Regions from separate parts of the Mycobacterium cookii genome, predicted to be linked through region 2. Evidence: riboswitches for the same ligand, from Rfam matches in the RefSeq annotation. Region 2 holds a riboswitch; the other holds the start of a gene.
The links. Region 2 has a riboswitch for cobalamin ahead of metE (5-methyltetrahydropteroyltriglutamate--homocysteine S-methyltransferase). Riboswitches for the same ligand answer to the same signal wherever they lie in the genome.
Positions count from the first base shown of each region.

Region 1 (11,417 bases), 2.6 Mb from region 2:
GCCGGTGAGGGTGCGATGCCGCGCACGAGGTCGGCCGACCCGCGCACGAAGTCCTCCGGTGTGCCCATGTCGCGCCAGTAACTGGTGTCGACATAGCCGCACACCTTGACGCCCTCGGACAACAGCGCCGGAAACACCTCACGCTCGACCGACACTTCGCGGCCCCGCGGGATGCGATCGATGATCTCGCGGGTGAACACATAGCAGCCGGCGTTGATCTGGTCGGTCGGCGGATCTTGAGTCTTCTCCAAAAATGCTGTCACACGACCGTTTTCGGTCGGCACGCAACCGAACGCCCGCGGGTCGCCGACCCGCACCAGGTGCATGGTGACGTCCGCCTGCTGCTCGTGGTGGTACGCCAGCAGCTGGCCGAGATCGCATCCGGACAGCACGTCACCGTTGAACACCAGCACGGTGTCATGACGCAGATGGTCTGCGACGTTGGCGATTCCGCCACCGGTGCCCAACGGATCCTCTTCGGTCACGTACTCGATCTGCAGGCCCAGTTTCGACCCGTCGCCGAATTCGGCTTCGAAAACCTTTGGCTTGTATGACGTACCCAGAACCACGTGCTCGATTCCGGCGGCGGCGATCCGCGACAGCAGATGGGTGAGGAAGGGCAGTCCGGCGGTGGGCAGCATCGGCTTCGGCGCCGACAACGTCAACGGCCGGAGCCGAGTTCCCTTGCCGCCGACCAGGACGACTGCATCCGCTTCTGTCATTGGAGCCACTCCTCCTCATCGCTCCGCTCTGCATCGTCGTCGGCTCGAGTCATTGGAGCCGCTCCTTGTCTTTTCGCGTCATCAGCCGCACCCGCGCCGCCAGGCCGGCCCGGAAGGCCCAGCGCAGCGGCGCGCGCCACGGTCCGGGATGCCGGTCGGCGAGATAGGTGTAGGTGCTCTTGTGGTGTGCCGCCAAGTTGTGCGCCGACGCCCGCGCGGTGGCGTGCCCCTTGTGGTGCAGCACTTCGGCGGACGGCACATAGACATTGAGCCAGCCCGCCTTGCCCAGGCGATCACCCAGGTCGACGTCTTCCATGTACATGAAGTAGCGCTCGTCGAAACCGCCGATCTGCTCGAATGCCGCGCGGCGCACCAGCAGACACGATCCGGACAGCCAGCCGACCGGTCGCTCGCTGGGGTCCAGCCGCTCCTGGCGGTAGGTCGTCGACCACGGGTTGCCTTTCCAGAACGGTCCGACTACCGCGTGCAGGCCGCCGCGGACCAGGCTCGGGAGATGGCGCGCCGACGGGTACACCGACCCGTCCGGGTCGTGGATCAGCGGACCGAGGGCACCCGCCCGCGGCCACCGGGCCGCGGCGTCCAGCAGCGCGTCGATGCTGCCGGGGCCCCACTGCACGTCGGGGTTGGCCACGATGATCCACTCGTCGGCGTCCCCCACCTGTTCGATCGCGCGGTTCACCGCGCTGCCGTAACCGAGGTTGGATCCGGTGGAGAACAGTCGCACGTCCGGGTAGCGCTGGACCGCGGCCTCGGGTGCGCCGTCGGTGGAGCCGTTGTCGGCCATGAGCACGCTGACAGGCCGCGCGGTCGCATGCGACAGCGATGCCAGGAACCGGTCCAAATGCTTGCCCGGTGAATAGGTCACCGTGACCACCGGCAGGACGTCACTCACGGGTCGAGACTAGCGGTCAGGGACGCGAAGCCGCCTCGAGAGCACGAGCCAGCGCGTCCTGCCACGGCGGCAGCGGCGTCAACCCGGCCTGGGCCGACTCCCGACTGGACAGCGCCGAATACGCCGGCCTGGCAGCCGGCCTCGGGTTGTGGTCGCTGCTCACCGGCCGTATCCGCTCGGGGTCGGCGCCGACGCCCTCGAAAACCGCACGGGTTTGCCCGAAGCGGGAGACCTCGCCGCCGTTGGCCGCGTGCGCGATGCCGGTCGGCGGGTGCACGCGGCCATCGACCACCTCAAGCAAGGCGCCGACCAGGTCACCGACATAGGTTGGCGAGCCGATCTGGTCATCGACCATGTCGATCGCCTGGTCGCCCGCGGCCACCCTGCGCATGGCTGCGACGAAGTCCTTGCCGTCTCCGCCGGTGTAGACCCAGGCGGTGCGGACCACGACGGCCTGCGGCAAGGCAGCCAGGACCGCCTGTTCGCCGGACAGCTTGGTCTGCCCGTAGACGCTCAGCGGCCGGGTCTCATCTGACGGTTCGTAAGGGTGCGGCGCGGCGCCGCCGAAGTCGCCGTCGAAGACATAGTCGGTGGAGATGTGGACCATCCGCGCGCCGGCCCGCGCGCAGGCCTGCGCGATGTACTGCGGACCGGCCGCATTGACCGCGTGCGCTCTGGCCTGATCGCTCTCCGCGCCATCGACGTTGGTGTAGGCCGCACAGTTGACCACGACGTCGCCGCTGTGCACGACCTGCTCCGCCAGCGCCGGGTCGGTGATGTCCCACTGCGACGACGTCAGCGCCAGCACATCGCGACCTTGTCGAGTCGCCTCGGCCGCCAGGAAGCTGCCGACCTGTCCGCCGGCGCCGGTGATCACGAGTCTCTGAGCCACGGGTAACGAGTCTGGCACGCCGACGCGGCGCTACCAATGATCGCACTGTGACGAAAGTAGTCTGTTGTGATGCCTGAGCAACGCGTGGCGCGTGTGATTGCGACTGTGGCGGCCGCGGCGGTCGTTCTGGTCACCGGGGTGGCGTGGAGCAAGGTCCGCTCTTTCGAGGACGGGATCTACCACGTCTTCGCACCCTCGCTGGGTCATGGCGGAGACGACGGCGCGATCGACATTCTGCTGGTGGGCATGGACAGCCGCACCGACGCGCACGGCAACCCGCTGAGCCAGGAGGAGTTGGCGTCGCTGCGAGCGGGCGACGAGGTGGCCAGCAACACCGACACGATCATCCTGGTGCGCATCCCGGACAACGGGAAGTCCGCGACCGCCATCTCGATTCCGCGCGACACCTATGTGACGGCACCCGGTCTGGGCAAGACCAAGATCAACGGCGTATACGGCCAGACCAAGGAAGAGAAGCGGGTCAGTCTCGTCGAGTCGGGCGTCGCCGCGGCGGAGGCCGAAACGCAAGGGACCGAGGCCGGCCGCGAGGCGCTGATCAAGACGGTCGCCGACCTGACCGGCGTCACCGTCGACCACTACGCCGAAATCGGGTTGCTGGGCTTCTCCCTGATCACCGACGCCCTCGGCGGCGTCAACGTGTGCCTCAAAGAGCCTGTCTTCGAACCGATGTCGGGGGCCGACTTCCCGGCCGGACCGCAGAAGCTCAACGGCCCGCAGGCACTGAGTTTCGTCCGGCAGCGGCACGAACTCCCCCGCGGCGACCTGGACCGGGTGGTGCGACAGCAGGTGGTGATGTCCTCGCTGGCCCATCAGGTGATCTCGGGCAAGACGCTGTCCAGCCCGAAGACGATGAACCGCCTGCAGCAAGCCATTCAGCGCTCGGTGGTGCTGTCTTCCGGTTGGGACATCATGGATTTCGTGAACCAGCTACAGAAGCTGGCCGGTGGCCGGGTCGCGTTCGCCACCATCCCGGTTCTCGACGAGTCCGGCTGGAGCGACGACGGTATGCACAGCGTGGTGCGAGTCGACCCGCATCAGGTGCAGGACTGGGTCAGCGGGCTACTGCAGGATCAGGCGAAGGGCAAGACCGACGAGCTGACCTACAGCCCCGAAAAGACCAGCGCCAGTGTCGTCAACGACACCGACATCAACGGGCTGGCCGCATCGGTGTCGCAAGTGTTGAGCTCGAAAGGGTTCGGCACCGGCGCGGTCGGCAACAATGACGCCGCGCATGTCACCAGCAGCCAGGTACAGGCCGCCAAGGCCGACGACCTGGGCGCGCAGGCGGTCGCCAAAGAACTCGGCGGGCTTCCCGTCGTCGCCAATAAGTCGATACCGCCGGGCTCGGTCCGGGTCGTGCTCAGCAACGACTACACCGGCCCGGGCGCGGGCCTCGGCGACGGCCGGGCCACGATGGCGGCAGCAGCAAGTGGGGGGTCGAACTCCGGCGGATCGGCGCACTCTGACGCGCCCCCGCCGTCGCCGATCCTGACCGCGGGCTCCGACCACCCGGAGTGCGTCAACTGAACGTGACAACTCTCAGCGCAGCGATTCTGGATCCGATGCTGCGCGCCGACCCGGTCGGGCCGCGCATCACCTACTACGACGACGCCACCGGCGAACGCATCGAACTGTCCGCGGTCACGCTGGCCAATTGGGCGGCCAAAACCGGGAACCTGTTGCGCGACGAGTTGGGCGCCGGACCGGTCAGCCGGGTGGCGGTGCTGCTGCCGGCCCATTGGCAGACTGCGGCGGTGTTGTTCGGCGTGTGGTGGATCGGCGCCGAGGTGGTGCTCGACGGCTCGGCGGCCGACGTGGCGTTGTGTACGGCCGAGCGCCTCGAGGAGGCGGACGCCACCGGCGCCGGCGAGGTGGCGGTGCTGTCGCTGGACGTATTCGGCCGGCCGGCGCCCGACCTGCCGATCGGCGTCACCGACTACGCGACCGCGGTGCGGGTGCACGGCGACCAGATCGTCGGCGAAGCTCATCCCGGGCCGGCGTTGTCCGGCCGATCGGTCGACGAGGTGCTCGCGGCCTGCCAAAATGCTTCTGCGTCGGAGGGTTTGACGGCCGACGACCGGGTGCTCTCGACCGCCTCGTGGGATACGGCCGACGACGTGATCGCCGGCCTGCTGAGCGTGCTCGCGGTTGGCGGATCGCTGGTTCAGGTCGCACATCCCGATCCGGATGCGTTGCAACGCCGGATCGAGACCGAAAAGGTCACCCGCACCATCTAGCCACTCCCGCCACAGCAGCCCCCAGCCCGTAGCGGCGGCCCGGCCAGCCGGGCATCCGCCGCTGAGCGCCCGGCTGGCCGGGGGAACGAGGCCGTGCGCCCCGCCGCCCAATTCATATTGATATCGCTATATGTGGATGTTATCGTCGTCGAAAGTCGATGCTGGGCCGTGACGGGAGGACGTTTCGCGATGGTGGTGCAGGGATTCTTGGGTAAGGCAGCCGGGACGGTGGTCACCGGCGTTGTCGGCGTGAGCGCCTATGAGCTGCTACGCAAGGCCCTGGCCAAAGCTCCTCTGCACGACGCCGCCGTCACTGCGACCGAGTGGGGCCTGCGCGGGACCCGGCGGGCCGAGGAAGCAGCGGAATCCGCCCGGCTGAAGGTGGCCGACGTCGTCGCCGAAGCCCGTGAGCGTATCGGCGAGGAGGCACAGCCTCCGGCCATCGGCGAGCACGAGCACGACCACGAGCACTGAGCGCAGTGCCTGACTTGGAGGTCATCTCCGACGCGGCCGGGCGCATGCGGGTGCGGGTGCCATGGGTGCGCGCGAACTCCCGACGGGCGGTCGCGGTCGAAGAAGCGGTGGACAAGCAGCACGGAGTCCGTGCGGTGCACGCCTATCCGCACACCGGTTCGGTCGTGGTGTGGTATTCGCCGAAGCGTTGCGATCGGACCGAAGTGCTGGCGGCGGTCGCGTCCGCCGAACACGTTGCCGCCGACCTGATTCCGGCTCGCACCCCGCGATCGTCAGACATCCGCAACACCGAGGTGCTGCGGATGGTGATCGGCGGCACGGCGCTGGCGCTGCTCGGGATTCGCCGCTACGGATTCAGCCGGCCGCCGCTGCTGGGCCCGTCCGGTCAGCTGGTCGCCACCGGCGCAACGGTATTCATGGGCTACCCGTTCCTGCGCGGCGCGCTGCGCTCGCTGCGGTCCGGGCGCGCGGGCACCGACGCGCTGGTCACCGCGGCGACCGTCGCCAGCCTGGTGTTACGCGAGAACGTGGTCGCGCTCACCGTGCTGTGGCTGCTGAATATCGGTGAGTACCTTCAGGATCTGACGCTGCGCCGGACCCGGCGGGCGATCTCCGATCTGCTGCGGGGCACGGCCGACACGGCGTGGATCCTGCTGAGCGACGGTAACGAGGTACAGGTCCCGGTCGACAGCGTGCAGATCGGCGACGACGTCGTGATTCACGACCATGTCGCGATACCGGTCGACGGTGACGTGGTCGACGGCGAGGCGATTGTCGACCAGTCCGCGATCACCGGCGAGACCCTACCCGCGAGCATCGTCGCGGGCGCAAGAGTGCACGCCGGTTCGGTGGTGCTGCGCGGCCGTCTGGTGGTGCGCGCTCGCGCGGTCGGCAACGAGACCACGATCGGCCGGATCATCTCCCGCGTCGAAGAGGCGCACCACGATCGGGCGCCCATCCAGACCGTCGGCGAGAACTTCTCCCGCCGCTTCGTGCCGATCTCGTTCATCGTCTCCGCGGTCACCCTGGCCCTCACCGGAGACGTCCGGCGCGCCATGACCATGCTGCTGATCGCCTGCCCGTGCGCGGTGGGCTTGTCGACTCCGACCGCGATCAGCGCGGCGATCGGCAACGGCGCGCGCCGTGGCATCCTGATCAAGGGCGGGTCGCACCTCGAACAGGCCGGCCGAGTGGACGCGATCGTCTTCGACAAGACCGGAACGCTCACGGTGGGCCGCCCGGTGGTGACGAACATCATTGCGCTACACGATGATTGGCAGCCCGAGCAGGTGCTCGCCTATGCGGCGAGCTCAGAGCTGCACTCCCGGCACCCGCTGGCCGAAGCGGTGATCCGGTCGACCGAGGAGCGTCGCATCACGATTCCGCCGCACGAGGAGTGCGAGGTACTGGTCGGCCTGGGCATGCGGACCTGGGCGGACGGGCGGACGTTGCTGCTGGGCAGCCCGTCGCTGCTGCGCTCAGAAAAGGTCAAGGTTTCGAAGAAGGCGGCCAACTGGGTCGACAAGTTGCGCCGGCAAGCCGAAACGCCGCTGCTGCTCGCCGTCGACGGCATGCTCGTCGGGCTGATCAGCCTGCGCGACGAAATTCGCACCGAAGCGCCAGACGTGCTGAAGAGGTTGCGCTCCAACGGAATTCGCCGCATCGTCATGCTGACCGGCGACCACCCCGATATCGCGCAAGTCGTTGCCGGCGAACTCGGTATCGACGAGTGGCGCGCCGAGGTACTACCCGAGGACAAGCTCGCAGCGGTCCGCAACCTGCAAGACGAGGGCTACATCGTCGGGATGGTCGGTGACGGCATCAACGACGCCCCCGCGTTGGCTGCGGCCAACATCGGCATCGCGATGGGCCTGGCCGGCACCGACGTCGCGGTCGAGACCGCCGATGTCGCACTGGCCAACGACGACCTTCGTCGCCTGCTCGATGTCGGCGACCTGGGCGCCCGCGCCGTCGACGTGATCCGGCAGAACTACGGCATGGCGATCGCCGTCAATGCCGCCGGGCTGCTGATCGGCGCCGGCGGTGCCCTCTCACCGGTGCTCGCGGCGATCCTGCACAACGCATCCTCGGTGGCCGTCGTCGCTAACAGTTCACGGCTGATTCGGTACCGCTTGGACTGAACGAGTGCACCGACCATCGGATCGGTGTCATGATGCCTCGATGTCTACTCCCCTCGACCCTGTTGCCAGCGAACGGCTGTCGCACGCCGACAAGGTCTTCACGTCCGACCTGTCCATCAACGAGTTCGCGCTGTTGCACGGAGCCGGCTTCGAGCCGCTCGATCTGGTGATGGGCGTGTCGGTCTACCACGTCGGCTACCAATTCGCCGGTATCCGGCAACAATCCGAGCTGCCCGTGCTCACCGAGGCGACCTATCGGGCCCGCTGGAATGCGATGGCCCGCATGCAGGCCGAAGCCGACGCGCTGGGTGCGGACGGTGTCGTCGGTGTGCGGCTGGAATGGCGTCAGCACGGTGCCGAATCCGAGCATCTGGAGTTCATCGCGGTCGGAACCGCAGTCCGCTACACCCCGAAGCCGGGCGCATTCAAACGCGGCAACGGACAGGCGTTCTCCAGCCACCTATCCGGACAGGACCTGGCGACTCTGCTTCGATCGGGCTGGGCGCCGGTGGCATTCGTCATGGGCAACTGCGTGTTTCACATTGCCGCGCAAGGCTTTATGCAGACGCTGCGACAGATGGGCCGCAACTTGGAGATGCCGCAGTGGACGACGGGAAACTACGAAGCCCGCGAGCTGGCCATGTCGCGCATGCAGAGCGAAGCCGAGCGGGACGGCGCATCCGGGGTCGTCGGCGTACATTTCGCCATTCAGAACTATGCGTGGGGCTACCACACCGTGGAGTTCTACGCCGCCGGTACCGCCGTGCGCCGCAGTGGCACACCCGAAACCATCGCACCGTCGTTCGTGCTCGCCATGAACGACTGATGGCCGCATTCGACGCCGAGCGAGTAAGTCGCACCGTCACCGACGCGCTGGCCGGACCGGGCGGGATCGCGTTGGTCGTCAACGTCTTCGCCGGGCTGCCGGGTGTCACGCACACCGCTGCCCGTCGGGGGATGTTCCGGTCACAACCTGCACGGCTGCAGATCGGCGACTGGCGTTACGAGGTGACACCCGACAACCGGTTGAGTGCGGCACACGTGGTCGCAGGCATCGTGATCGGCGAGGAGGTGGTGTTGGCCGACGCGGTGGGGCCGCATTTGGCCCGCTCCCTGGGGCAGATCGTCGCCCGCCACGGTTCGACAGTCATCCCCTACATCGACGCGGCAGTGGACGCATTGCGCGCCGGCGCGGGCTGATTGGCTACCGGCGGGGCCGAAGGGGTGCGATAATGCCCGGGTTAGGCGATGACGATGTAGGAAGCCGGTGCGAATCCGGCGCGGTCCCGCCACTGTTATCGGGGAGCGAACCTCACTAGCCACGGCCGCGAGCTGGAAGGCGAGGTAAGCAGCGATCCGAGAGCCAGGACACTCGCGTCGTCGCATCCTGCAACCCGGGGCGGTCGACCCTGAGAGAGCTGGCGAGCGTCGGTGTCACGCGCCTTCTTCACCCACCCTGCGCACAACTGCGCTGTCTTCGAGCCAAGCGCTGCGGCGGTCCTTGCCGAGATCGCACAGATCAACGACTACTTCGCCGTCGGCACCGGGCCGGTCGACGGTGGCTGGCGGCCGTTAGCGCAGCTCTACACCGATCACGCAATGCTCCACGGCGTTATCGCTCGAGTGCAGACCCACGTCCGCGCGCCGGAACGGCGGGTCGCGGCGTCCATTTTCTTCCTCGGCTTTGCCGCGCGGTTGTGGTCGATCGGGCTCGGCGCCGTCGTCGGCCACGGTCTGCTGCCCGACTTTGCCGCCGACCGGCTGCTGTTCCGCGAAACTGGCGGCCGGATCGCGCTGCACATCGCCCATCCCGTCGGCCGGCGCGGCGACGATCTCGAGCTGAGGCTGGCCGACGCTGTCCTCGACGGGCACCTCACACCGCTGGGCACCGCACTGCAGCCGATCTCGCGAGAGTTGCTGTGCGGCAACGCGGCGTCCGCACTGCTCGGCGCCGCCCGGCAATACGACCACCACCGGGCTACGACCTCACCCGGTCCGGGCCGCCGCCTTGCCCGCAGCTTGTGCGACGACGAACGACTCAGCGGGGCAATGGTTTTCGGTGACGCCGGCTATCGGCGCTCCAGCTGCTGCCTTTACTACAGCACAGCCGATGGCGGGCTCTGCGGTGACTGCGTCTTCGAGCAGACGCCCCGCGCTCTGGGCAGAAAGGACGCGTCATGACCGCGCCGATCTGGATGGCTGCGCCCCCCGAAGTGCATTCCGCGTTGTTGAGTAGCGGACCAGGGCCGGGTTCGCTGCTCGCCGCCGCTGAGGCGTGGAAAGCGTTGAGCGTCAACTACACCGAGACCGCCGATGAGCTGGCCGCGGTGCTCGACGGTGTGCAGGCGGGAGCGTGGGCCGGCCCGAGCGCCGCAGAATACGTGGCCGCGCACGCGCCGTATCTGGCGTGGCTGACCCAGGCCAGCGCCGACGCGGCCGCCACCGCTGCCCAGCAGGAAGTCGCGGTAACGGCCTACACGACCGCGCTGGCCACCATGCCGACGCTCGGTGAACTGGCCGCCAACCACGCCACCCACGCGGTGCTGCTGGCGACGAATTTCCTTGGCATCAACACCATTCCGATCACCGTGAACGAAGCCGACTACGCCCGGATGTGGATTCAGGCCGCCACCGTCATGGGCACCTATCAGACCATCTCCGGCGCGGCGGTGGCAGCCTCACCGCAGACCACCGCGGCCCCGAAGATCGTGAACGCCACTGCGACAGCGTCTCCCGCCGCCTCGGCCGCGTCCTCGCCCCCGGACACCGAGGACCAGTGGCTGGCCTGGCTGCAGAAAATCGGATACACCGACTTCTACAACAACGTTCTGCAGCCGTTGATCGACAATTTCTACAACAACCCCTTCCTGGTCGCGCTGTTCACCCAAATCGATCCTTACCTGCTCCAACTCGGCAACCCGCTGTCCTTCCTCAGCCCGTACAACATCGCGTTCGCGCTGGGCTACCCGTTGGACATCGGTTCCTACGTCGCCTACCTGTCCGAAACCTTCGCCTACATCGGGGCCGACATCACTGCGGCGTTCGCCACCGGCAACCCGTACGCGATCGGCCTGACCCTGGTGCTCGACACCGTCGAAGCGATCGGCACCGTCATCACCGACACCATCGCGTTGATGAAGACCCTGCTCGAATCGGTTGCGGTGCTGATCCCCACCGTGTTGCCGCTGTTGACCGTTCCGCTGATTCCGTTGGCGGCGGCCCCGTTGGCCGGCTTCGCGGGCCTGGCCGGGTTGGCGGGCCTGGCCGCCATACCGCCGATCCCCGTTCCGCCGCTCCCGATGCCGCTCGCCATGGCGGCGCCTCCGGGCCCGACGCCCGTGCCGACACCCGCCCCGGCGCCGGCCCTCGTGCACGCCCCGGCCGTCACCGCGGCGGCCGCACCGCCCGCTCCCCCGCCACCGCCGACGCCGGCCGGGCCGCCGCTGGCCACCATGCAGGGTTACCTCTACATGGTCGGGATCCTGTCCGCGACGGCGCGCCGAGCGGCCAACCAGGCCGCCAAGGCCAAGGAAGCGCAACCGGCCGTGGGCACCGAAAACCCCGCCGCCGCGCCGTCCCCGAAAGCGACGCCCACCGGCCGGCGCCGCCGCGCCACCGTCGAACGGCTCGGGCGCGGCCACGAATACGTCGATCTCGACGACGAGCCGACCGTCACGCCGTCGACGCAGGGGGCCGGGCCGCTCGGCTTCTCCGGGACCGCCGCGAAAGTCAGCGGCGGGGCTGCGACAGGCTTGGCCACATTGGCCGACGACGATTACGGCAGCGGGCCGCGTATGCCGATGATGCCGGGCACCTGGGGCGCCGACTCCCCCGATGCGGCCGACTGACCGACCGACCGGCTGAGCTCGCGTTTGAGGATCTTTCCGCCCTCGTTGCGGGCCAGAATGGCCACGTTGGCGCCCGGTCCAAGCCCGAGGCGGCGCCACTCGTTGGCCAACGCGTTGGTCCGGCTGTCCAGGTCGCCGAAACTGAGCGCCCCACGCTCGTCGATCAGCG
Region 1 covers NZ_AP022569.1:4,751,477-4,762,893, reverse strand. The annotation lists gene manB (mannose-1-phosphate guanylyltransferase) at 1-722, opposite strand, end outside; gene G6N27_RS22370 (glycosyltransferase family 2 protein) at 772-1,617, opposite strand; gene rfbD (dTDP-4-dehydrorhamnose reductase) at 1,652-2,527, opposite strand; gene G6N27_RS22360 (LCP family protein) at 2,597-4,075, shown strand; gene G6N27_RS22355 (TIGR03089 family protein) at 4,111-4,785, shown strand; gene G6N27_RS22350 (DUF1490 family protein) at 4,975-5,259, shown strand; gene ctpC (manganese-exporting P-type ATPase CtpC) at 5,304-7,400, shown strand; gene G6N27_RS22340 (heavy metal-binding domain-containing protein) at 7,441-8,226, shown strand; gene G6N27_RS22335 (DUF5073 family protein) at 8,226-8,600, shown strand; cobalamin riboswitch at 8,616-8,794, shown strand; gene G6N27_RS22330 ((2Fe-2S)-binding protein) at 8,832-9,581, shown strand; gene G6N27_RS22325 (PPE family protein) at 9,578-11,248, shown strand; gene G6N27_RS22320 (AMP-binding protein) at 11,176-11,417, opposite strand, start outside.
Region 1: linked by a shared signal. The riboswitch ahead of G6N27_RS22330 ((2Fe-2S)-binding protein) and the one ahead of metE (5-methyltetrahydropteroyltriglutamate--homocysteine S-methyltransferase) in region 2 are both predicted to bind cobalamin.

Region 2 (11,417 bases):
GCCTTCGCAGCAGCGGATTTCGCGTTTCAGCAATGGGTCCGCCAATCGACGAAGAGGCCGAAGGCGCTGGATCGCTATGTCACCGAAGCGCTCGACGCGGTCAAGAGCCCGCATTGGAGGAGGCGCTGATGACCATGAGTAAGACGCGATCCCTGGCGCTCGTCACGCTCGCGTATGTCGTTGCTTTCGTGGTTGCTGCCGCGTGGCTGCTCTGGGGCGTGCACACCGGGCGGCTCTGGCTGGACACGTTGATCGCCGACGTGCTGGCCACTTTGGTGATTTTCGTGTTCAGCCGGGGGTACGGCAATTCCAGCTTCTACGACGCATACTGGAGCGTGGTGCCGCCGGTGATGTTGTTCTACTGGTGGAGTCAGTCTGGTCTGCAGCAGCTGCGTTGCTGGCTCATCTCAGCGGTGGTCCTGGTGTGGGCGATACGCCTCACCGCGAACTGGGTTTATGCGTTTCCCGGCCTGCACCATGAGGATTGGCGCTATCCGATGTTCCGGGAGAAGGCCGGGCGATGGGAGTTCATCGTCGACCTGGTGACCATCCACCTCATTCCGACGTTGCTGGTTTTCGCCGGCATGCTACCGGCGTACGTCGCGGTGACCAGACCTGGCGCCGACATCGGTTGGCTCACCGGCTTTGCGACCGTGCTGGGGTTGGCGGCGGTGGCTCTCGAGTTGATCGCCGACGTGCAGATGCACCGGTTCGTCGGGCGTAAAGCCGAGGGTGAGGCGATGGATCGCGGATTGTGGTCCTGGTCGAGGCATCCCAATTATTTCGGCGAATTCAGCTTCTGGGTTTCGTTGGCGCTGTTCGGTATTGCCGTCGCGCCGTCGGACGCGTGGTGGCTGGGCCTGGGAGCACTCGGGATGTTGGGTATGTTCCTCGGCGGCAGCATCCCGATGATGGAAACACGCAGCCTGGAACGACGTCCGGGGTATCAGGACGTCATCGACCGCGTGTCGCGGTTCGTGCCCAGGCCGCCGCGCAAGGCCTAACAGGCGGTCGGGTGCGTCTCGCAGTACGGCGTCGCGCCCGGAAAGCGGTAGCGGTGGGCGGCGACCCAGGTGTAGACGGCGTCCTCGATGAACCGGATTCCGGGAATCCGGTAGATGGCCAACGGGATTCGGGTCCCGACAGCCGCGCCGACCGCGGCGTTGGCGGCCTCCGCGCCGGAATAGACGGCGCCGGTGGCATCCAGCCAGCGCACCGAATCCAGCAGGCGTGCCGGCGCGACACCCAACCGGTCCGCGGCGCCGCGGCTTTGCAACGGCTCGGTGTGCACGTTGCCGGTCCGATCGAACTTCAGCAGGAAATCCCTGGAGCGAGTGCACATTCCACACGCTCCGTCGAAGAACAACGTGCCCTTCATCGTGCCACCTCCTCGACGGTCCGGCTGGCCCGCAGACCTGCCACGGCGAACACGATGCCGGTGCCGATCTCGGCGACCGCGCTCAGCCAGGAAAACCATGTCACGTTGATACGCGGGCCGGAGACGAAGCTGTCTTGGTAGGCCGGCCAGAACGACGGCAGCAGATGTGCGTAGGTGAACAGGATCGCGCTGCCGAAACCGACCACGATCGCGGTGCGGGGCGCCCACTGGTTTTGGGCGAGCGCCAGGACGACGGCGGCCACGACGAACAGCCCCTGGATCATGCCGCCGATCATGATTGCGTGTGGTGAGGCCGACATGCCTCGGCGCAGATGGTCGAGGACGTGAACGCCCCAGCCCCCGACGAATAGTATTGCCGCCCAACGCAGAGACCGGACCGCGGGTTGCGAGAGCTCGGTTGTCATCGCGGATCACCGTCCTTGATGCGGCTGATGATGTGAAGGCACCCCTAAATTCTGTTCTACTACTACGTCAAGTAGTAGTCAAGGGTGATGCCGCGATCCGGCGAACCGGAACCATCCGGCTAGAACACGTTCTAATCTTGCCGCCATGGGATTTCTCAAACAGGAAACTCCGCAGATCGATTTCGAGGAATGGAGCAAGGGCACCCGCGCAGAGAAGATCATCCCGATGGCCCGACATTGGGCGGAGGTGGGCTTCGGCACCCCGGTGTTGCTGCACCTGTTCTACGTCGTCAAAATTGCGCTCTACATCCTGGCGGCCTGGCTGCTGGCGCTCACCACGACCGGAATCAACGGGTTCACCAACGTCGTCCATTGGTACGCCGAGCCGATCGTCTTCGAGAAGGTGGTGCTGTACACCATGCTGTTCGAAGTCGTCGGCCTCGGTTGCGGATTCGGACCGTTGAACAACCGGTTCTTCCCGCCGCTGGGCTCGATTCTGTATTGGCTGCGGCCCGGCACCATCCGGTTGCCACCCTGGCCGGGACGCGTTCCGTTGACCAAGGGGGATAACCGGACGCCGCTCGACGCGGTGCTCTACGGCGCACTGCTGGTGCTTCTCGTCGTCGCGATCTTCTCCGACGGCACCGGCCCGGTTCCGGCGCTGCGAACGACGGTCGGCGTGTTACCGGCCTGGCAGATCTGGGCGGTGCTAGGCGTGCTCGCTGTCCTCGGCCTGCGCGACAAGGTGATCTTTCTGGCCGCGCGCGGCGAGGTCTACGCCTCATTCACCGTCGCGTTCCTGTTCGCCGGCTACGGCGTGGACATGATCATCGGCGCCAAGCTGGTGTGCCTGGTCATCTGGCTGGGCGCGGCGACATCCAAGCTGAACAAGCACTTCCCGTTCGTCATCTCGACGATGATGAGCAACAACCCGGTATTTCGGCCACGGTTCATCAAACGCAAGTTCTTCGAACACTTTCCAGACGATCTGCGACCGGGCCGGGCTTCGCGCTGGCTCGCGCATTTCAGCACCGCGATCGAGGGTCTGGTGCCGCTGGTGCTGTTCTTCAGCCACGGTGGCTGGCCGACGGCGATCGCGGCATTCGTCATGCTGTGCTTCCACTTCGGCATCCTGTCGTCGATCCCGATGGGTGTGCCGCTGGAGTGGAACGTCTTCATGATGTTCAGCGTGCTCGCGCTGTTCGTCGGGCACGCGTCGATCGGGCTGAGCGATCTGACCACCCCGCTGCCGCTGCTGTTATTCCTCGTCGTTGCAGGCACCGTCGTCACCGGAAACCTGTTCCCGCGCAAGGTGTCCTTCCTACCGGGCATGCGGTATTACGCGGGCAACTGGGACACCACGCTGTGGTGCATGAAGCCGTCGGCCGACGAGAAGATCGCCAAGGGTGTGGTCGCGATCGCGAGCATGCCCGCCGCGCAACTGGAGAAGTTCTACGGCAGCAAGGAGGCCGCGCAGATCCCGATGTACATGGGATATGCGTTCCGTGCCTTCAACACTCACGGCCGCGCGCTGTTCACCTTGGCGCATCGCGCGATGGCCGGCCAGAACGAGGACGACTACGTCCTGACCGACGGTGAACGCATCACCAGCACCGCCATCGGATGGAACTTCGGCGACGGGCACTTCAGCAATGAGCAACTCGTTGCGGCGCTGCAGAGACGCTGCCACTTCGAGCCGGGTGAAGTGCGCGTGGTGATGCTCGACGCGCAGCCCATCCACCGGCAGATGCAGCGGTACCGGCTGGTGGACGCCGCCACCGGGGAATTCGAACGCGGCTACGTGCGCGTCGCCGACATGGTGACCCGGCAACCCTGGGCCGACGACGTTCCCGTCCACGTGCAGTCGTAAAGACGAAAAAGCCGGGCGCACAAGCGACGCCCGGCCGTTTCGATCGCGTAACTACGCGTTGGCGCGAACTTCCCTGGTCGCCGCGACCAGGTTGGTCAGCGACGCGTTGACCTCTTCGGGGTTGCGCGTCTTCAGGCCGCAGTCCGGGTTGACCCATAGTCGCTCGGCCGGAACGGCTTTCAAAGCAGCGCGCAGCGACGCGGCGATCTCGTCGGTGCTGGGCACCCGCGGCGAGTGAATGTCGTAGACACCCGGCCCCACGCTGTTGGCGAAGCCGGCCGCGTTGAGGTCGTCGAGTACCTCCATGTGCGAGCGGGCCGCCTCGATCGACGTGACGTCGGCGTCAAGGTCGGCGATCGCACCGATCACCTCACCGAACTCCGAATAGCACAGGTGCGTGTGGATCTGCGTGGAGTCCGAAACACCCGAGGTCGCCAGCCGGAACGAGCCGACCGCCCAGTCCAGGTAAGCCTGCTTGTCGGCGTCGCGCAACGGCAACAGCTCACGCAGCGCCGGCTCGTCGACCTGGATCACGGCGATGCCGGCCTCCTGCAGGTCCACCGTCTCGTCTCGGATCGCCAGCGCCACCTGGTTTGCGGTGTCGGCCAGCGGCTGGTCGTCGCGGACGAACGACCACGCCAGAATCGTCACCGGACCGGTGAGCATGCCCTTGACCGGCTTGTCGGTCAACGACTGCGCGTACGTGATCCACTCGACCGTCATCGGCTGCGGCCGGGTCACGTCGCCGTAGAGAATCGGCGGGCGAACGCAGCGGCTGCCGTAGGACTGCACCCAGCCGTTGTCGGTGGCGAAGAAACCTTCCAACTGCTCGGCGAAGTACTGCACCATGTCGTTGCGCTCCGGCTCGCCGTGCACCAGCACGTCGAGGCCGAGATCCTCCTGCAGCTTGATGACGTCGGCGATCTCTTTGCGCATCCGCTTCTCGTATTCGGCTTGGTCGATCTCGCCGGACCGTAATGCCGCACGCGCCTTGCGAATTGCCGATGTCTGCGGGTAGGAGCCGATGGTCGTGGTCGGCAGTGGCGGCAGATGCAGCCGCTCGGTCTGCTCCTCGCGACGCTTGTCGGCCGGTCCACGCTCGGTGCCGCCGGACTTGGCGATCGAGTCGATCCGTTCGCGTACCTTGTCGACGTGCAGGCGCGGGTCGGCCGCACGCGACTTCACCGCGGCGTTGGACGCCTCGATCTCCTTGGCCACCGCGTCGCGACCGTCCTTCAACGCCCGCGCCAAAGTGGCGACCTCGTGCACCTTTTCGGCGCCGAACGCCAGCCAGCTGCGCAGCGCGTCGTCCAGGTCGGTTTCCGGCTCCAGCGAGTAGGGCACGTGCAGCGTCGAACACGATGTCGAAACAGCCACCGCGCCCACGCTTCCGACCAGGCCGGCCAGCGTGCTCAGCGCACTGTCCAGGTCGGTGCGCCAGATGTTGCGTCCGTCGACGATCCCGGCCACCAGCGTCTTGTCGGCTAAATCGGGAACCGTGGCGATGGCAGCGTCGGCACCGTAGACCAGATCGACCCCGATCGCCTCGACCGGTGTGCGTGCCAGCGCCGCCAACGCCGCGCCGGGGTCACCGAAGTAGGTGGCGACGTGAATCGCGGGACGCTTGGCCAGCCCGCCGAGCGTGTTGTAGACGCGTTCGGCCAGCGCGGGGGCGTCGGGGGAGATGTCGGTGACCAGAGCAGGTTCGTCGATCTGCACCCACTCCACGCCCTTGTCGGCCAGCTGGTCGAGCAGGTCGGCGTACAGCGCAGTCAGCTCGTCGATCCGTCCGATCGGTGCGTCCCCGCCGTCGACGGCCTTGCTCAGCAGCAGGAAGGTGATCGGACCGATGACGATCGGGCGCGCCGGAATACCTTGCTGCTGAGCCTCTTTGAGCTCCGACAGCACCTTCTCGGGATGCAGCGAGAACGTCGTCTTCGGCCCGATCTCGGGGACGATGTAGTGGTAGTTGGTGTCGAACCACTTGGTCATCTCCAGCGGCGCGACGTCTCCCGTGCCCCGCGCGGCGGCGAAATAGCGGTCGAGGTCGTCGGAGACGGCCTGCACCCGCGCGGGCAGCGCGCCGAGCAACACGGCGGTGTCCAACATTTGGTCGTAGTAGGAGAACGTGTTGATCGGTACCGAGTCCAGGCCGGCGTCCGCCAGCTGGGCCCAGGTGTCGTGGCGCAGGGTCGCAGCGATCTTCTCGAGCTCTGATCGGCTGGTCTTGCCCTTCCAGTAGCTCTCGGTGGCGCGCTTGAGCTCGCGTTTCGGGCCGATGCGCGGGGAGCCGGTGACGGTGGCGGTAAACGGTTTTGCGGTCACAATGGTTCTTCGTCCTTCAATCGACGGGGTGGTCGCCGCCAACGGACGCAGAACCGGTCCGGTGCAGCGCGCACATAGCCACTGCAACCGTTACGGCCAGACGCCCATTCCACGAGGCGGTGAACCGCCAGGCGCGGCGCACCCGGCACAGCCGGCAGGTCTTCGGACTCACAGGCGCGCACCGCGTGGTGCTCCTAATGGCCGTCGCTTCCCAGTCTTGCGACCAGTGCTGATGACGGCGGTCGTTCCTGCATACCGCTGCGGGACAGTCCCGGACTCCCACCGGGTTCCCTCTTACGAAGCACATCTAACATGCTTCGTTCGATGCCGACGGCGCCATCTACGGCGTTGCCGGCAAACCAGCTGCGGCGCTGAGATTACCCGATTGATGGCGGCGACCCGCCGCGCCCGGCTTCGCCGCGCTAGCGATCGCCGCTGCTAGCAAGCGCTTCAGGGATAAGCAGGTCACCGTTGTTGAAGTCGATGGTGCGCCGGATCGTCGCGTCGTCGTTCAGCACGGCGGCCGCCACCAACGCGACGTCTTCGCGTGAGACTTCTCCCTTGCCGGCGCCGACCGCGATCCGGCCGGTCGCCGGCTCCAGCGTCAGACGGCCCGGCCCCAGCACGGTCCAGTCCAGTTCGCTGGCACGCAGATGGGCGTCGGCCGCCGCTTTCGCCTCGGCATACGGGAAGAACGAATTATCCTGTGAGACGCCGTGATGCGGGCCAGCGCCGAAGTAGGACACCATGACGAAGCGCCGCACGCCAGCCCGGCCGGCGGCGTCGATCACCCGGATCGCGGCGTCGCGGTCGACGGCGTACGTGCGGGCCGGGTCACCGCCACCCGCGCCGGCGGAAAACACCACCGCGTCGTGGCCGGCGAGCAGATCGGCGAGCGCGCCGGTGTCCAGGTGCTCGACGTCGGCGACGGCCGGACGGGCCCCGGTGGCGGTGACGTCGTCGGCGTGGTCGGGGTTGCGGAACACCGACGTCACCTGGTCTCCGCGGTCGGACAGCATGCGGGCCAGGTGCAGGGCGACCTTGCCGTGGCCGCCGATGATGACAATGCGCGACATGTCTTCCAACGTACGGAGCGCGACGCTACCCGCCGGTAGGGCACCCCGGCGGCGGCCCAACTAAGCGGTTGGTCAACAATCGAGGGAAAGTACCGCGCGACGACGATGCGGGCCGCTGGGCCCGAGGCGGAGTCGGGCACAAAGGCCTGAGTTCAAAGGAGATACGTCATGGCTGAAGCCGTCATTGTCGAGGCAGTTCGTTCACCGGTCGGAAAGCGGAACGGCGGCTTGTCCGGCGTGCACGCCGCCGACCTGTCGGCCCAGGTGCTCAACGGGCTGGTCGAGAAAGCCGGCATCGATCCCGGGCTCGTCGACGACGTGATCTGGGGTTGCGTCATGCAGGCCGGGGAGCAGTCGATGGACATCGGCCGCACTGCGCTGTTGGCCGCGGGGTGGCCGGAGACCGTGCCCGGCGTGACCGTCGACCGGCAGTGCGGATCCAGTCAGCAGTCGATTCACTTCGCCGCTGCGGGCGTGGTTGCCGGGCATTACGACGTGGTGGTCGCCGGTGGCGTCGAGTCGATGTCGCGGACGCCGATGGGTGCCTCACTGGCCAACGGCGGCAACCCGTTCTCGCCGGGCTTCAAGGCCCGCTACGACCGGACGCCCAACCAGGGCATCGGCGCGGAGATGATCGCCGAGCAATGGGGATTCGATCGGACCGCGGTCGACCAATTCTCCCTCGGCTCTCACGAAAAGGCTGCGGCCGCACAGGATTCCGGTGCCTTCGATGACCAGATCGTCGGCATCAAGGTTACGGATGGCTCGGAGAGCTCAGTCGTGCTGAAGGATGAGGGCATCCGTCGCGGCACGCCGATCGAGAAGATGGCACAGCTCAAGCCTGCCTTCAAGGAAGACGGCGTGATCCACGCCGGCAACTCCAGCCAGATCTCCGACGGGTCGGCGGCGCTGCTGTTCATGACGGCGGAGAAGGCGAAGGAACTGAAGCTCACGCCGATCGCGCGGGTGCACACCGCGGTGCTGGCCGGCGCCGACCCGGTGATCATGCTGACCGCACCGATCCCGGCCACCCAGAAGGCGCTGAAGCGCTCCGGTCTGTCGCTGGACGACATCGGTGTCTTCGAGGTCAACGAGGCGTTCGCGCCGGTGCCGCTGGCCTGGTTGAAGGACATCGGGGCCGACGAGAAGAAGCTCAACCCCAACGGCGGCGCGATCGCGCTCGGTCACCCGCTCGGCGGATCCGGTGCCCGGATCATGACGACGATGCTCTACCACATGCGGGACAAGGGAATTCGTTACGGGTTGCAGACGATGTGTGAGGGCGGCGGCCAGGCCAACGCCACCATCGTGGAGCTGCTGTGAGCGAACCCGCGGTGCTCACCGAGCGCCGGGGCAACGTCCTGGTCATCACGATCAACCGGCCGGAGGCGCGTAACTGCGTCAACGGCGCGGTGAGCATCGGCGTCGGCGACGCGTTACAACAGGCCCAAGACGACGCCGACGTGCGGGCGGTGGTCATCACCGGCGCCGGCGACAAATCGTTTTGCGCCGGAGCGGATCTCAAGGCGATTTCGCGTCGGGAGAACCTGTATCACCCTGATCACGCGGAGTGGGGCTTCGCCGGTTACGTCCACCATTTCATCGACAAGCCGACCATCGCCGCGGTCAACGGCACCGCACTCGGTGGCGGCACCGAGTTGGCGTTGGCCAGTGATCTCGTGGTCGCCGAAGAACGCGCGCAGTTCGGTCTGCCCGAGGTCAAGGTCGGACTGCTGGCCGGCGCCGGTGGCGTGTTCCGCATCGCCGAGCAACTGCCCCGCAAGATCGGAATGCAGATGCTGCTCACCGGAGAGCCGATCAGCGCTGCCGAGGCCGCCAACTGGGGATTGATCAACCAGGTCGTCCCGGACGGCACCGTGCTGGACGCCGCGTTGGCCCTGGCCGAGCGGGTGACCGTCAATGCGCCGCTGTCGGTGCAGGCGAGCAAGCGGATCGCATGCGGCGCCGACGACGGCGTCATTCCCGACGAGGAGCCGAGCTGGGCCCGCACCGCCCGTGAATTCTCGACGTTGCTGCGGACCGAGGACGCCAAGGAGGGGCCGTTGGCGTTCGCAGAGAAGCGCAAGCCGGTCTGGAAAGCGCGCTAACGCGATCGTAAGCGCGGCGAAGCCGGGCGCAGCGGGTCGCCGGGTTGAGCCACGCTTAGCGTGCCAGTGCGTTGACCGCACGGCCGAACACGCTTGGCAGGCCGCACGACGCCGGGACGATCGCACGCCGCCCGGCACGGGTCGCGGTAGCCAAAACCAGGGCGCGGGTCAGTATCCGGTAGTCGCGGGTGATCCGGCGCCACTCCGCCTCGTACGACTGCGGGGCGTCGTTGACGATCGCAGCTACGGCCGCGCCGGCCTGCTTGACGGCCAAGCTGATGCCCTCGCCCGTCAACGCGTCCTCATACCCTGCTGCATCGCCGACCAAGAGCACCCGGCCGGCGACTCGACGCGAAATCACTTGTCGCAGTGGGCCGCAGCCCCGCGCCTGTCCGCGGTCGGCGTCGGCAAGGCGCTGCGCCAGCCGCGGGAACCAGGCGAGGTCGGGTTGGCCACCCGACAGGATCGCCACGCCGACCAGGTCGGGCTCGACCGGCGTCACGTAGGCCTCGCCCAACGGCGACCAGTACACCTCAACGAATTCCGACCATGCGGGCACCGAAAAGTGCCACCGGACGCCGTACCGTCGAGGCCTGCCCGCTGCCGCGCCGATACCGACGGCGGAGCGCACCGTCGAATGCAGGCCATCCGCCGCCACCAACCATTTCGCGCGCACCCCGGCCGCGGTGACGCCCGCTGCGTCTTGCTCAACGGTCGTAACTCGGGTCGAAATCCATTCGGTGTCTTGCTCTTTGGCGCGCGCGGCGAGCGCAGCATGCAGAGTGGTCCGCCGCACGCCGCGGCCCGGACCGGTCTGAATGCGCGCCTCGGCGCGTCGGCGCCCGTCCAGGTACGCGATGCCCCGAATCGGCAGGCCGGCCGGGTCGACGCCCAACGACGTCAGTTCGGCAAGACCGCCGGGCATCAGCCCTTCACCGCATGCCTTGTCGACCGGCGTGCCCCGCGGCTCGGCGACGATCACCGAAAGTCCTTGCCTGCGTGCGTATAACGCGGTGGCGAGGCCGCCGGGCCCACCACCGACAATCAACAGGTCGGCGTCATACGGCATGGGTGTAACCCAGCGCCGCGTTCTCCACCCGGATGCGCACCGTCAGCAGCAGCGCATTGGCCAGTGTGAAACAGAGCGCGGTCAGCCACGCGGTGTGCACCAGTGGAAGCGCGACACCTTCGGTGACGACAGCCAGGTAGTTCGGATGATGCAGCCATCGATACGGTCCCCGTCTGACCAACGGTGCCTCGGGGACCACGATCACGAGCGTGTTCCATCGCGGGCCCAGGGTCGTCACACACCACCAACGCAGCACCTGGGTCAACGCCACCAGTGCGAGCATCGGCCAGCCCAGCCACGGGATGAACGGCCGGTGCAACGCCCAGACCTCGAGGACGCATCCGAGCAGCAGCGCGGTGTGGATCGTGACCATCACCGGATAGTGTTGATGGCCGAATTCCTTGCCGCCCTGGGCAAACGCCCACCGCGCGTTGCGTTTGGAGACGATCAGCTCGGCGAGGCGCTCGAAGCCGACCGCCAGAATCAGCAGGTAGTACACGGCCTACCAGCCGAGCAGTACGAGTTCCGAGCAGAACGCCGGTCCCATCGCGATCATCAGCCCGAACGATCCGGGTGCGGGCGGGTCGGCCAGGTTCGCCCGGAGCACATCGAGCACCGACACCGACGACAAGTTGCCGTTGTCGCGCAACGATTTCCGGGTGTGGTCGAGGGCATTCTCGGGCAGGTCAAGTGTGTGTTCGATGGCCTCGATCACCTTGGGCCCACCGGGGTGGCAGATCCATGTCCCGATGTCTGCGGTGGTCAGGCCGTGATCACTGAGAAAGTTCCGGACGTCCTCGCCCACATACTTTTCGGCGACGTTGGCTACCTCGGTGGACAGCTTGATCTTGAAGCCGGTGCTGCCGATGTCCCAGCCCATCACGTCTTCGGTGTCGGGGTAGATCCGGCTGCGGGTGTCCAGCACCGTGGGACCGGCGGGCGTACGGTTGGCCCCCTTGGCGACGACTGCCGCCGCCCCGTCACCAAACAGGCTGGCGGCCACCAGATTGGCGATCGAGTAGTCGTCGCGCTGCAGCGTCAACGAACACAGTTCGACGGCGAGCAACAGCCCCACCTGATCGGGGAAAGCCAGCAGGTAATCGTGCATACGGGCCACGCCGGCGGCACCGGCGACGCAGCCGAGTCCGAACAGCGGCACCCGCTTG
Region 2 covers NZ_AP022569.1:2,143,620-2,155,036, reverse strand. The annotation lists gene G6N27_RS10020 (TetR/AcrR family transcriptional regulator) at 1-129, shown strand, start outside; gene G6N27_RS10015 (DUF1295 domain-containing protein) at 129-1,004, shown strand; gene G6N27_RS10010 (thiol-disulfide oxidoreductase DCC family protein) at 1,001-1,378, opposite strand; gene G6N27_RS10005 (hypothetical protein) at 1,375-1,803, opposite strand; gene G6N27_RS10000 (DUF3556 domain-containing protein) at 1,949-3,673, shown strand; gene metE (5-methyltetrahydropteroyltriglutamate--homocysteine S-methyltransferase) at 3,725-5,998, opposite strand; cobalamin riboswitch at 6,135-6,345, opposite strand; gene G6N27_RS09990 (SDR family oxidoreductase) at 6,421-7,074, opposite strand; gene G6N27_RS09985 (thiolase family protein) at 7,243-8,397, shown strand; gene G6N27_RS09980 (crotonase/enoyl-CoA hydratase family protein) at 8,394-9,182, shown strand; gene G6N27_RS09975 (NAD(P)/FAD-dependent oxidoreductase) at 9,238-10,251, opposite strand; gene G6N27_RS09970 (isoprenylcysteine carboxyl methyltransferase family protein) at 10,241-10,750, opposite strand; gene G6N27_RS09965 (type III polyketide synthase) at 10,754-11,417, opposite strand, start outside.